DNA from 4 places in the Leifsonia sp. A12D58 genome. Region 4 is predicted to be linked to each of the others. Evidence: predicted binding sites of a transcription regulator. Region 4 holds the regulator's gene; each other region holds the start of a gene.
The links. Region 4 encodes LexA, which represses DNA repair genes until DNA is damaged. Its sites were predicted from a motif close to TCGAACANNTGTTCGA; they were not measured.

Region 1 (3,089 bases), on a different contig from region 4:
CGGCGAGGCGCCGCACTGCCTGCTCGACTACTTTCCAGACGACTTCCTCGTCGTCATTGATGAGTCGCACGTGACGGTGCCCCAGATCGGTGCGATGTACGAGGGCGACTCCTCGCGCAAGCGCACCCTGGTCGAGCACGGCTTCCGTCTGCCGAGCGCGCTCGATAACCGCCCGCTCAAGTTCAACGAGTTCAAGGATCGCGTCGGGCAGACCGTCTACCTCTCGGCAACACCGGGCAAGTACGAAATGGGCATTGCCGACGGTGTCGTCGAACAGATCATCCGACCGACCGGCCTCATCGACCCCGCCATCATCGTGAAGCCGTCCGACGGCCAGATCGACGACCTGCTCGAAGAGATCAGGAAGCGCGTCGAATTGCATGAACGCGTCTTGGTCACCACGCTGACCAAGAAGATGGCTGAAGAGCTCACCGACTTCCTCACCGAGGCTGGCGTACGGGTGCGCTACCTGCACTCCGATGTTGACACCCTGCGCCGAGTCGAGCTGCTCACCGAGCTGCGGCAAGGCATCTACGACGTTCTGGTTGGCATCAACCTGCTGAGGGAGGGCCTTGACCTGCCAGAGGTGTCGCTCGTTGCCATCCTCGACGCCGACAAAGAAGGCTTCCTGCGGTCGTCAACGTCGCTCATCCAGACCATCGGCCGTGCTGCCCGCAACGTGTCTGGCGAGGTGCACATGTATGCCGATCGCCTCACCCCATCCATGAAAATGGCGATCGAAGAGACAGATCGGCGCCGAGAGAAGCAGATCGAGTACAACACGCTCCACGGGATCGACCCGACACCGCTGCGCAAGCGGATCGCCGACATTACCGACGTGTTGGCCAGGGAAGAAGCAGACACCGCAGAGCTGCTCGCCGGTCGTGACGCTCGCAAGAAGAGTCCGACCCCGAACCTGCGCCGGGTCGGCTTGGCCGCCAACGGCGCCAACGACCTCGAGTCGATCATCTTCGACCTGAACACGCAGATGCTTGAGGCCGCCGGTGAACTCAAATTCGAGCTTGCTGCCCGGTTGCGCGATGAGGTGTCTGAGCTGAAGCGCGAACTGCGCCAGATGGAGAAGGCCGGTCACCTCGGCTAATCCGTCCCCGAGACATATGTTCGCTTTTCTCGAACATATGTTCGCTCAGAGCGCGTGTCGATAGAGCCTTTTCTAAGGCGGTACTGCATAGACTCAACGGGTGTCAATTTCCAAAGTGACCTCGGGGTCCAAGCTCAGTGTTCGTGGTGCGCGCGTACACAACCTCCACAATGTCGACCTTGAAATCCCCAGGGATTCGCTTGTCGTCTTCACCGGTTTGTCGGGTTCTGGCAAGTCGTCGTTGGCGTTCGACACCATCTTCGCCGAGGGGCAGCGACGTTATGTCGAGTCCCTTTCGGCCTATGCCAGGCAGTTCCTGGGTCAGGTAGACCGACCGGATGTCGACTTCATCGAGGGCCTGAGCCCCGCGGTCTCCATCGACCAGAAGTCGACCAACCGCAACCCGCGCTCGACTGTCGGTACCATCACCGAGATTTACGACTACATGCGCCTGCTGTGGGCCCGCATCGGAGTGCCCCACTGCGCGATCTGTGGTGAGGTCATCCAGTCGCAGACGGTGCAGCAGATCGCCGACCAGCTGATGGAGTTGCCCGCCGGCACGCGCTACCAGATCGTCAGCCCCGTCGTCTCGCAGAAGAAGGGCGAGTTCGTCGACCTCTTCACCGAACTCGCCGGTGGCGGCTACTCACGCGCAATCGTTGACGGTGAACAGATCCAGCTGAGCGAACCGCCCAAGCTGAAGAAGCAGCAGAAGCACGACATTTCGGTCGTCGTCGACCGACTGGTTGCCGGGCCAGAACTGCTCAGTCGTCTCACCGATTCGCTCGAGACTGCACTCAAGCTCACCGACGGCGTCGTCATGATCAATTTCGTCGACCTCGAGGGTGACGAAGCCTGGCAGTCGTATTCCGAGAAGCTCAGTTGCCCGAACAACCATCCGGTTCAGCTCACGGAGATCGAGCCGCGTACCTTCTCGTTCAACGCACCATTCGGTGCATGCCCCGAGTGTTCAGGACTCGGCACCCGGATGTCCGTCGACCAGGACCTCATGCTCGGTGACCCGTCACTCAGCATCGCCGAGGGCGTCGTATTGCCCTGGACGACACAGGGCAAGGGCCTGTTCCAGTACTACGAGAAGCTGCTCGAGGGCCTTGCGAGAGACCTGCACTTCTCGCTTGACACCCCGTGGGGTGAACTCAGCGATGAGGTACGGAACGCTGTGCTCCGCGGAGACAACTTCGAAGTCAAGGTCAAGTGGAAGAACCGCTATGGCCGCGAAATGAGCTACACCTCAGGCTTCGAAGGTGTTGTCCCGTACATCGAACGCCAGTACCTGCAGGCCGAGACCGACACCCAGCGGCAGCGCTGGGGTGAATACCTCCGTGAGGTGCCATGCCCCGTCTGCGACGGCAAGCGACTCAAGCCTGAAGTGCTCGCTGTCACGGTTTACGACTCCAGCATCGCGGATGTCTGTGAACTCAGCCTGTCAGACGCTCGCGACTTCATGAACACGCTTGAGCTCACCGAACGCGAGGCTGCGATTGCTGCCCAGGTTCTCCGTGAGATCAAGGTCCGTCTCGACTTCCTGATTCGCGTCGGCCTCAACTACCTCAACCTGGCTCGCGCAGCGGCATCGCTGTCCGGCGGTGAAGCGCAGCGCATCCGTCTCGCCACTCAGATTGGTTCTGGACTCACCGGGGTGCTGTACGTACTCGATGAGCCGAGTATCGGCCTGCACCAGCGCGACAACCGTCGCCTCATCGAGACGCTGGTCGCCCTGCGCGATCTCGGTAACACCCTCATCGTCGTCGAGCACGACGAAGACACGATTCGCACGGCCGACTGGGTCGTCGACATCGGACCCGGCGCCGGCGTCAACGGCGGCAAGGTCGTACATTCAGGGTCGTACGAGGGGCTTCTGGCCAACACCAAGTCGCTGACGGGCGACTACCTCTCAGGCCGCAAGGCAATCGAGACACCGAAGACCCGTCGACCGATCGACCCCGATCGTAAGATCACCGTCGTC
Region 2 (3,089 bases), on a different contig from region 4:
GGCGATCGCAGTCTGGGTTGGCGCAGGTGCCGAATTTCACGGCCAGGAGTTCGCGTTGGGCTTTCGTCGGTCGGTAGCGGCGGCGGTCGAAGTTGAGGATCTCGCCGGTGAACGGGTCGGTGCCGACGCGACGGAAAGCCGGGGCATCGCTGAAGAGTTGTGCGGCGGTGACCGGGTCGATGGGACCGTAGCCCTGAAGCACGGCCGGCTGCGTAACTGTGCCTGTGCCTGTGGGGCCTACGTCGCCGCCACCGATTCCCAGTAGGCCGAGCATGCGCACGAACAGCATCGGCCGCACCTTCGCGGCCGTCGGGGTGCCGTCACCGGCAAGCCAGGCGACGAGGAGGTCGGCGCGAGCCTGCGGTTGGGTGCGGCACGAATCGACGGGTGTGCCCGCCTTTACCGCCGCCGTCTTCTCGGTGGTCACGTCGCGCTTGGCGGTTGCATCGAGCCTGGCTTTGATGCGGATGGCATCGGGTGCACTGATGAAGGCGTGCAGCCACGCCATGCCGTCATCGGCCGGTTCGACGGTCACCCGGCGATCAATCATTGCGCGAGCGTGCCGAAGCTCGGGACGTTCGGCCAGGAGCCGGTAACGAAGCTCGCGGGCCTTCTGCCGGAAAGCCTTCGCTGTCTGTGCTGCAGCTGTCTTCGCCAGTTCGGTGTCGTAGCGAGCGACAGCCGCATCGGTGAGGCTGATCTGTAGCTCGACGGCGGCACTGGCCTGCACGTAGCTGATCAGACCCGAGTGGAAGAGGTCCCAGAGCCGGGGCAGCCGGTCGGCGAGCACCTGGCCTTCGCGTGCCTGGTTGAGCACCTGGTCGGGCGTCACGCGTAGACGCAAGGCCGCCTCAAACGCTGCTGAGCGTTCGGCGAAACCCGCAGGGTCGTCTTCGTGCATCCCCACTTCGGTCAGGTACACACGCGGGTTACGACGAGCCAGCTCCAGAACCTCAGCCAAAGCGGACAATCGCGCGGCCATCGTGCGGTTCGTCTCGAACTGCGCGTGCGCGGCATCATCGATCGCGTAATCGATCGCAGCCAGCGGCGACAACATCCGCGGCGACAACATCCGCGGCGGAAAGCTCTGAGGGGGAAAATCCTGAGGCGGGAAGTCCTGAGGGGGAAGAAGCTGCGTGGCATCAGACGTGAACCACTCAGGCTCAAGCAGACGCTCCGCGTCGACAACGGTGCCACCAGTGTGCGGCCTGCCGACGAACACATCGGGGAAGGGATCCACCGGGAGTTCGTCTGTCTGTGACATACCCCAATTATAGAACATATGTTCGAATATGGCTAGAGTCTTTCTCAAGATAGTCGAAGCGTCGAAGCGTCGAAGCGAGGAAGCGAGGAAGCGAGGAAGCGAGGAAGCGAGGGACTGGCGAAGCAGCGAATCGAGAAACAGTGAGGCGGGGAAGCGAAACGTCAAGCAGCGAAACGTGCGAAGTTACCCGCGCGCAATGTCAGCAAACACAGCACCCGTCACAGCCGCCAAATCAGCAGGGGAGAGTTCGATGTCGAACCCACGCCTGCCACCGGAGACGAACACCGTGTCATACAGCAGCGCGGTCTCGTCAACCACAGTGGTCAGCGGGGTCTTCTGGCCGATCGGGCTAATGCCCCCGACGATATAGCCGGTCTTGCGTTCAGCAAGTTTCGGATCGGCCATCACCGCCTTCTTGGCTCCGACATTTGCCGCCAACGCCTTGAGATCAAGCTGCCCGGTCACCGGAACGACACCGACGACAAGGGCACCATCGGCATCCACCAGCAACGTCTTGAAGACCTGGGCCGGGTCAAGCCCCAGTTTGTCAGCGGCCTCCTGGCCGAAATTCATCACCCCGGCGTCATGCGCATACAGGTGCGGCGTGAAGTGGATGCCAGCAGCCACGAGTACCACGGTGGCTGGAGTCCCAGCACCGGCACCGGCACCAGCATCCGCTTTCTTGCCTGCTGCCTTACCGGCCACGGTGACTCGACACGGTGGCTCAGTTCGCCCTGAAAAGCTGCATCGATGTGCCGCCGACTGCGACGGTGTCGCCAGGCTGAAGCAGCTCCGTGCCCTCGTGCACGTCGTCGAGGCTTGAATCCCAGAGCAGTGAATACGACGTGACCCCCTCATGCGAGGGCAGGGTCACGACGGTGTCACTCTCAATTGCGTGCACGATCAGCAGTACCCGGTTGAATGCTTCGTGCTCCGGCGTGCTCGCAACCAGATACTGCAGGGTGCGCTGCGTGGGGGAGTTCCAGTCGTCGCCGGACATCGAGCTGCCGTCGGTGTCGTACCAGTCCATCTGGCTCGCACTTGGTGTGCTCTCGCCGAAGATGCCGTAGCGAACCGGCCGGAGGGCTGGATTCTCCCGTCGAAGCTTCAGCAAGTTTCTGCTCACCCTGTGCAGGTCTTTCTGCCAGTCGTCGAGCGACCAGTCGAGCCAGGTCAGCTCACTGTCCTGGCAGTACGCGTTGTTGTTGCCGCGCTGGCTGCGACCGAATTCGTCACCGGCAGTGATCATCGGGATACCGGCAGAGAGCAGCAGCGTGCCAAGCAGGTTTCGCATCGCCTTGCGGCGCGCAGTCAGGATGCCGACATCGCGCGTCGGGCCCTCGACACCATGGTTGTACGAGTTGTTGTTGCTTGTGCCGTCGCGGTTCGATTCTCCATTGCCGAGGTTGTGCTTCACGTTGTAGGCGGTGAGGTCAGCCAGGGTGAAGCCATCGTGGGCGGTGATGAAGTTGAGAGAGGCGAGCGGGCCACGTTCCTGCGCGAAGGTGTTTGCCGAACCGGCGAGCCGCGTCGCAAACCGACCGATGCCACTGCCGACCGACCCGGTCTCCCTGGCCGACTGGATGTCGGTGAGCCAGAAGTCCCGCATCCGGTCGCGGTACCTGTCGTTCCATTCAGACCAGCCGTCACGGAAATTACCTGTCTGCCAGCCGCCCAAACCGACATCCCATGGCTCTGCAATCAGCTTGACACCCTGCAGTTCCGGATCGTTCTGGATGGCGACGAGCAGCGGGTGATCACGCTGGTACGTCACGCTCTCATCGCGACCGAGCGCAACAGCCAGGTCGAACCGGAATCCGTCGAT
Region 3 (3,089 bases), on a different contig from region 4:
GCCGAACAGGATTGCGGCGGCCGCCCCCGTCGAGGCACCCGAGGTGACCCCGAGCAGATACGGATCGGCGAGCATGTTACGAACCATCGCCTGGAGGGCGACTCCGCAGATGGCCAGGCCGGCCCCGACTGCCGCACCAAGCAATGCCCGCGGCAGCCGCACCTGCCAGACGATGGAGTTTTCAGCAGCCGTCCAGGTGGGTACGCCTGGCGTGCCGAACAGGTTGTGGGTGATGATCTGAAAGACCGTTGCCGGTGCGATCGAGACGGCGCCGAGGCCAACGCCAAGCACGAGTGTCGCGACGAGTCCGAGGCTGAGACCGGTGATCCAGATCGTTGTCGTGCGTCGCTGGGCGGCATGGCCCAAGTCGTCAGGAGGCGTGGTTGCTTTGGCCGCTTTGGCCGCTTTGGTTGGCGCCGACGGGTCGGGCTCCTCGGGAGAAGGCCCTGATAAACCATCGAATTTCGTCGCTGACGACACAACAAATACCCCCTACGAACAAGTCCCCCTGATGCACGTAGTGCGGAGATCCGCACATGCGACACTGTTGCATGTGCGACTAAGTCGCACAACGCCTTGACAGATGCTCACAGTTGCGCATTGGGCGTGTTGACGGTGGCCGTGTTCGGGGCCTATACGGCTATTTAGTGAGGTTTTGCCTGCCGACTACGAGGGCGCACGAACCGCCAGACAGTCCTCGCACGTGCCAGCCAATGCAACCATCGAAGGATCCAGCAAGAAGAGCCCTTCATTTGACAAGCGGCTGACGACAGGGTCGAGTAGGTCGCCGGGAAGATCGACGATGCGCCCACACGCCAGGCAGCTGGCATGCAGGTGATCTCGATGTGTCGACGACGCCAGGTGGTAGGCGGATGCCCCTCCGCTCACATGCACGTGGGTGGCAACCCCGAGCGCGGTGAGAGTGTCGAGCGTGCGATAGATCGTCGCGCGATGCACGCTCGGGTGCGTCTCCTGCACGCTGGTGCTCAACTGCTCAGCGCTCGGGTGGTCGCCGAGGTGCGCGAGCGTCTCGATAACTGCCCTGCGGGCGTCGGTTATCCGCTCGCCGCGGCTGCGCAACTGGTCGAGCGCTGTTGCGATCGCATCCGCTGGTTCAGGCTTCATCTCCCTAGTATTGCCACTTTCGCGGGTCAGTTGGGGTAGCGGCCTTGAGCTGCTGCGAGCGCTAGATGCGGCGCCGGGGTGCCCACAGCTGCGGAAATAAGTGACAATTGCTCTAGTAATACTCGAACGTTTGTTCTAAACTAAAGATATGGACGAAGTAGTCGCACTGCCGGTGGATACACTCCCCGATGCCGGTTCGCTGCTCACATGGAACGAACTCAGACTCAACGAGTTCTCGCTGAACGAGTCCAAAACTGATGAGTTCAGACAGACAGATTTTTTTCACGATGGCGATTGGGCAGCCGAGTTCGTAGAGAAAGTTTCTGACGAATCCTTGAGGTTGTGGATAGCCGAGGAGCACGACGAGGTCGGTACCTCCGCGTCAATCTCTGAGAGACCGGTGTCTGCTCGCGATCAGATTCGCGACGCTCTCGAGGCCGCCGGCACCGCGCAGACCGAGGCGAATCGTGCGCAGGCCGCCCAAGTGACGGCGTTGGCTCTGGCCGTCGATCTGGCTGAAGCGAACCCGCGGGTATATATGACCGAGTTCGGCATGGCGCAGCCCGACTTTGTTGAAATGGCCACCCGGGGTGTCGTCGGCGATGCGGCTCTGCGCCTGAACATCAGCCCCGACCAGGTACGCAATCAGGCGTACCACGCTCATGTCCTTGCCGAGAGCCTGCCGCAGCTGTGGGAGTTGTTCCGGTCAGGGGCCACCGGATACACCCAAGCACGCGCCGCGGCCGAGCTCCTCCATGGCATCACCGACCCGGCCGCGATCAGCCAGTACGACACCGAACTCACCGCCGTCGCACCCGACATCTCCCCCGCAGCATTCCGTAAGAAGGCCCGCACCCTCGCGCACCGGCTACTGCCCGAACCCGCCGAGCTGCGCCACACCCGCGCGCTGGTCGACCGCAAGGTCATCATCGAGCCCGCCGAAGACGGTATGGCCTGGCTGCACGCCTACATGAGTGCCGCCGACGCCATCCGCATCAAAGCCCGCTACGACGCAACAGCCAAACGAGAATCAAAGAACGCGAAAGCAACCGCTAAGAAGGCCGGCGTCGCATGCACCGACAACCGCACTCTCGATCACCACCGCGTCGACCTCGTCGTCGGTTGGCTTGCCGGTGATGGCACCCCAACGGCTGCGAAAGTTCGACCGTTGGTCTTCATCCCGATCCTCGGCCTCCTCGGCCTCAATAACCCCGACGACCAGAGCGGCCAAACCGGCCAATCAGACCAATCAGACCAATCAGACCAACTCGACCAACTCGACCAACCGATTCCAGACCCCGACCCCGACCCCGACCCCGACCATCCGGAATACGCACGCGCAGCCGACCATCTACGCCCGCCGGACCACATCGATCACACGCGCCGTCGCAGCCAACCCGCGATCCTGCAGGGCTACGGCCCGATCGACCCCGTCACCGCAGCGCAACTCTTCCTCGACGCGCCCTCCTTCCGTCGCGTGGCGACCGATCCAGTCACTGGTGAAATCCTGAGCTTTGACCGCACCCGCTACCGGCCTACCCAAGCCCAACGCGAATGGATCGCGCTGAAATACGACACCTGCGGCACACCCGGCTGCGACTGCCTCGCGGCAACGTCCGACATTGACCACCTCGCGGAATGGGCACGAGACAACGGCCTCACCAACGAAAACAACCTCATCCCGCTCTGCCCACGGGACCACCGCCTGAAGACCCTCACAAAAGTCCGATATGAGCGAGACACCGACGGCAGCATCACCGTCACCACCCCCACCGGTTACGTCCGGCGCAACACCCCGTCGGCACCGCTGCCCGAGAATCCACCGTTCTAAAATGCCTAGTTTCAGAGACGGTTATCAGCGGCACGGTACTCAGATGCACAGTTCTCGGCCACACCGTTACGGCACCAAAACCCCAGATTTGGGAGAGCATTGACGCATGCGCGCTGTCTATTTCGATGAGTTC
Region 4 (3,089 bases):
GCGAGGGCTGCATTGGCGGCAGCCTGAGTGAGCGCAGACAGGTGGTACGGCAGGCGCACAAGGCGCAGGGCATCGGTGACTGCAGGGTCTGCGGCAAGGTACCCGACTCGGGCTCCGGCGAAGGCGAATGCCTTGCTCATCGTGCGGGACACGAGAAGGCGCGGACGCCCGGGCAGCAGGCTGAGCGCGCTCGGCGCTCCGACTGGAGCGAATTCGGCGTATGCCTCGTCAACGACGACGATGCCGGTGCTGGCGTTGTAGACGGCCTCGATCGTGTCGAGTGGGAGCGGCGTGCCCGTCGGGTTGTTCGGTGCGCACAGGAAGACCAGATCGGGGTTCGTCCGCTGCACCCACTCGGCCGCCGTCTGCGGGGAGAGCTCGTAGTCGGCGTCGCGCTGCCCTGGGATCCACTCGGTTCCGGTGCCTGCAGCGAGGATGGGATACATGGAGTAGGTGGGGGTGAAGCCAAGTACAGTGCGCCCCGGCCCTCCGAAAGCCTGCAGCACCTGCTGGAGCACCTCGTTCGATCCGTTGGCCGCCCAGATGTTGTCGGCGGTCAGACCGTGCCCGAGATAGCGAGCGAGTCCCTCGCGTAGCTCGGTGAACTCGCGATCGGGATAGCGATTGACAGTGAGGATCGCCTGGGCCAGCGCCGCGACGATGTCGTGCGCAACAGCCTCGGGGATGGGGTGCGTGTTCTCATTGACGTTGAGCGCAACGGGGACGATCTTCTGCGGAGCGCCATACGGAGTCTGACCTCTCAGGTCAGGACGGAGTGGGAGGTCATCAAGGCTGGTCACTCGAACAACTTTACCGCCGGCAGCTGGGCGCACTACGTAGTGTGGCTGCGAGCCGGATGGGAGCAACCGACGCAGCGCCGGAGATCCCCTTCGAGGCTCCCTATCGAATAGGGAGATGCGGCCAGGCTGCTTAGTTCGACAGTGGCAGGGCCAGACGCTGCCCCGGCTCCACGTCTGCTGATGCCAGCTGGTTGAGGCTCACGATATCGGCGATGACATCGCGTGGATCTGACGACGGAGCGAACGTTTCAGCAACGTCCCAGAGGGATTCTCCTGCGGAGATGGTGACGTAGTCGAACGCGGCAGCGCCTGAGGCCGCAGCATTTGATGCCGAAGCAACGCCACCATTCACCGCAAGGACCAATGCCATCACAATGAGCGGTGCTGCAGCCAGAGTGGTGAATACGATGCGACCACGTCGGGTCAGGCGCAGCCGGGTTGATGCAACCCGCACTGCGAACTCTGGTGACTCTGCCGAGTCACTAGCCGTTTGTACGAATGCCATTGGTGCGGGTGCCGCGGCGAACGGTGACACCGTCGAACGTGTTCTGATGCAAATTACTGCGCTCATGTCGAACCTCCAGGTAAGGACGCATCTGGCTCTCGGCCGGGAGAGCCAGATGCGAATCTATGTTCCGAATATATATTCGATTATTCGAACAATCAAGCATGTTTGCGGTTGTTACCGAAAAGAAATGTGCGACACACTCGAACAAACGTTTGCCGATAGGGGGTGTGCCGGATACAGTTTCGATTGTTCGGTTGAACTCAATCAGACACCACTGACATTGCAGCGGACGTGCCATTCGCACTGCGCAAGACAGGCATAAGGGGCGAGGAAAGTGACGCAAGAGACCAGCGGTCCACGCAGCAAGAACGAGAAGGCAGTGGCCGGCGGCACGCGGCGACGCAAGAGCCTGAGCGAGAAGCAGCTCTCGATTCTCGACTTCATCCAGCGTTCGGTTGCCCAGCGCGGCTACCCGCCGAGCATGCGCGAGATCGGTGATGCCGTCGGACTCGCGTCCCTGTCGAGCGTCACCCACCAGCTCAACCAACTCGAACTGAGCGGTTATCTGCGTCGTGACCCCAACCGTCCCCGTGCGCTCGAAATCCTCATCGAGCTCCCGCAGACGACCGAAGACTCTTCTGCCAGCGAGCAAGAGGGCTTCTCCAATGCCCAGATCGGCGACGCAGCGATGGTCCCGCTGGTCGGCCGTATCGCTGCCGGCATCCCGATCACTGCCGACCAGCAGATCGACGAGATCTTTCCGCTCCCCCGCCAGCTCGTGGGCAAGGGCGACCTCTTCATGCTGAAGGTCGTGGGCGAATCCATGATCGATGCTGCGATCTGCGACGGCGACTGGGTTGTCGTGCGCCAGCAGAAGACCGCAGAGAACGGCGAGATTGTGGCAGCGATGCTCGACAGCGAGGCAACCGTCAAGGTGTTCAGGCAGCGCGATGGCCACACCTGGCTACTCCCCCGCAATAGCAACTTCGAACCGATTCTGGGCGACTACGCCGAGATCCTCGGCAAGGTCGTCGCGGTACTGCGTTCGGTCTGATCCCGCACCTCCCGCACCACGAAAAGAGCTGCGGGCCCGACTGGAATACCAGCCGGGCCCGCAGCTCTTTCGTTGTGTCCAGATGCGCTATGCGGGGACCGACACCTCAGACTTCGCGCGCACCGCGCGAGTCGCCGTGAGGATGTTCCGCAGCGACTCGACAGTCTCGTCATAGCCGCGAGTTTTCAGCCCGCAGTCGGGGTTGATCCAAACCTGACGTCCCGGGATCGACTCCAACGCGCGTTCGATCAGCTCGGTGACCTCGGTGACGCTCGGCACCCGCGGAGAGTGGATGTCGTACACACCAGGGCCGATTCCGTGGTCGAAGCCGCTTGAGCTGATGTCGCTGACGACCTCCATCCGAGACCGGGCCGCTTCGATGCTCGTGACATCGGCATCCAGGTTGCGGATCGCGTCGATGACGACGCCGAACTCTGAATAGCACAGGTGTGTGTGGATCTGGGTGACCTCGGCCACACCGGCAGTTGCCAGCTTGAAGGATCCTACCGACCAGTCAAGGTAGGCAGCCTGATCCTTCTTCTTGAGCGGGAGCAGCTCGCGCAGCGCCGGCTCATCGACCTGCACGATACCGATGCCCGCGGCCTCCAGATCTCCGATCTCGTCACGGAGGGCGAGCGCCACCTGACGCGCAGTCTCGCCGAGCGGCTGGTCGTCGCGTACGAACGACCAGGCCAAAATCGTCACAGGGCCGGTAAGCATGCCCTTG

Region 1: the regulator LexA is predicted to act here: its motif matches at 1,132-1,147, upstream of uvrA (excinuclease ABC subunit UvrA).
Region 2: the regulator LexA is predicted to act here: its motif matches at 1,275-1,290, upstream of ACMT3I_RS04095 (DUF222 domain-containing protein).
Region 3: the regulator LexA is predicted to act here: its motif matches at 1,248-1,263, upstream of ACMT3I_RS10915 (DUF222 domain-containing protein).

Annotation. Positions count from the first base shown of each region.
Region 1 covers NZ_JBLJAT010000001.1:1,126,267-1,129,355, forward strand. Annotated here, with positions in the region: gene uvrB (excinuclease ABC subunit UvrB) at 1-1,102, shown strand, start outside; gene uvrA (excinuclease ABC subunit UvrA) at 1,203-3,089, shown strand, end outside.
Region 2 covers NZ_JBLJAT010000001.1:843,182-846,270, forward strand. Annotated here, with positions in the region: gene ACMT3I_RS04095 (DUF222 domain-containing protein) at 1-1,264, opposite strand, end outside; gene ybaK (Cys-tRNA(Pro) deacylase) at 1,448-1,969, opposite strand; gene glgX (glycogen debranching protein GlgX) at 1,989-3,089, opposite strand, start outside.
Region 3 covers NZ_JBLJAT010000004.1:25,692-28,780, forward strand. Annotated here, with positions in the region: gene ACMT3I_RS10905 (FecCD family ABC transporter permease) at 1-480, opposite strand, end outside; gene ACMT3I_RS10910 (Fur family transcriptional regulator) at 667-1,125, opposite strand; gene ACMT3I_RS10915 (DUF222 domain-containing protein) at 1,274-2,956, shown strand; gene ACMT3I_RS10920 (zinc-dependent alcohol dehydrogenase family protein) at 3,063-3,089, shown strand, end outside.
Region 4 covers NZ_JBLJAT010000005.1:36,650-39,738, forward strand. Annotated here, with positions in the region: gene ACMT3I_RS12705 (histidinol-phosphate transaminase) at 1-800, opposite strand, end outside; gene ACMT3I_RS12710 (LysM peptidoglycan-binding domain-containing protein) at 931-1,254, opposite strand; gene lexA (transcriptional repressor LexA) at 1,643-2,362, shown strand; gene metE (5-methyltetrahydropteroyltriglutamate--homocysteine S-methyltransferase) at 2,450-3,089, opposite strand, start outside.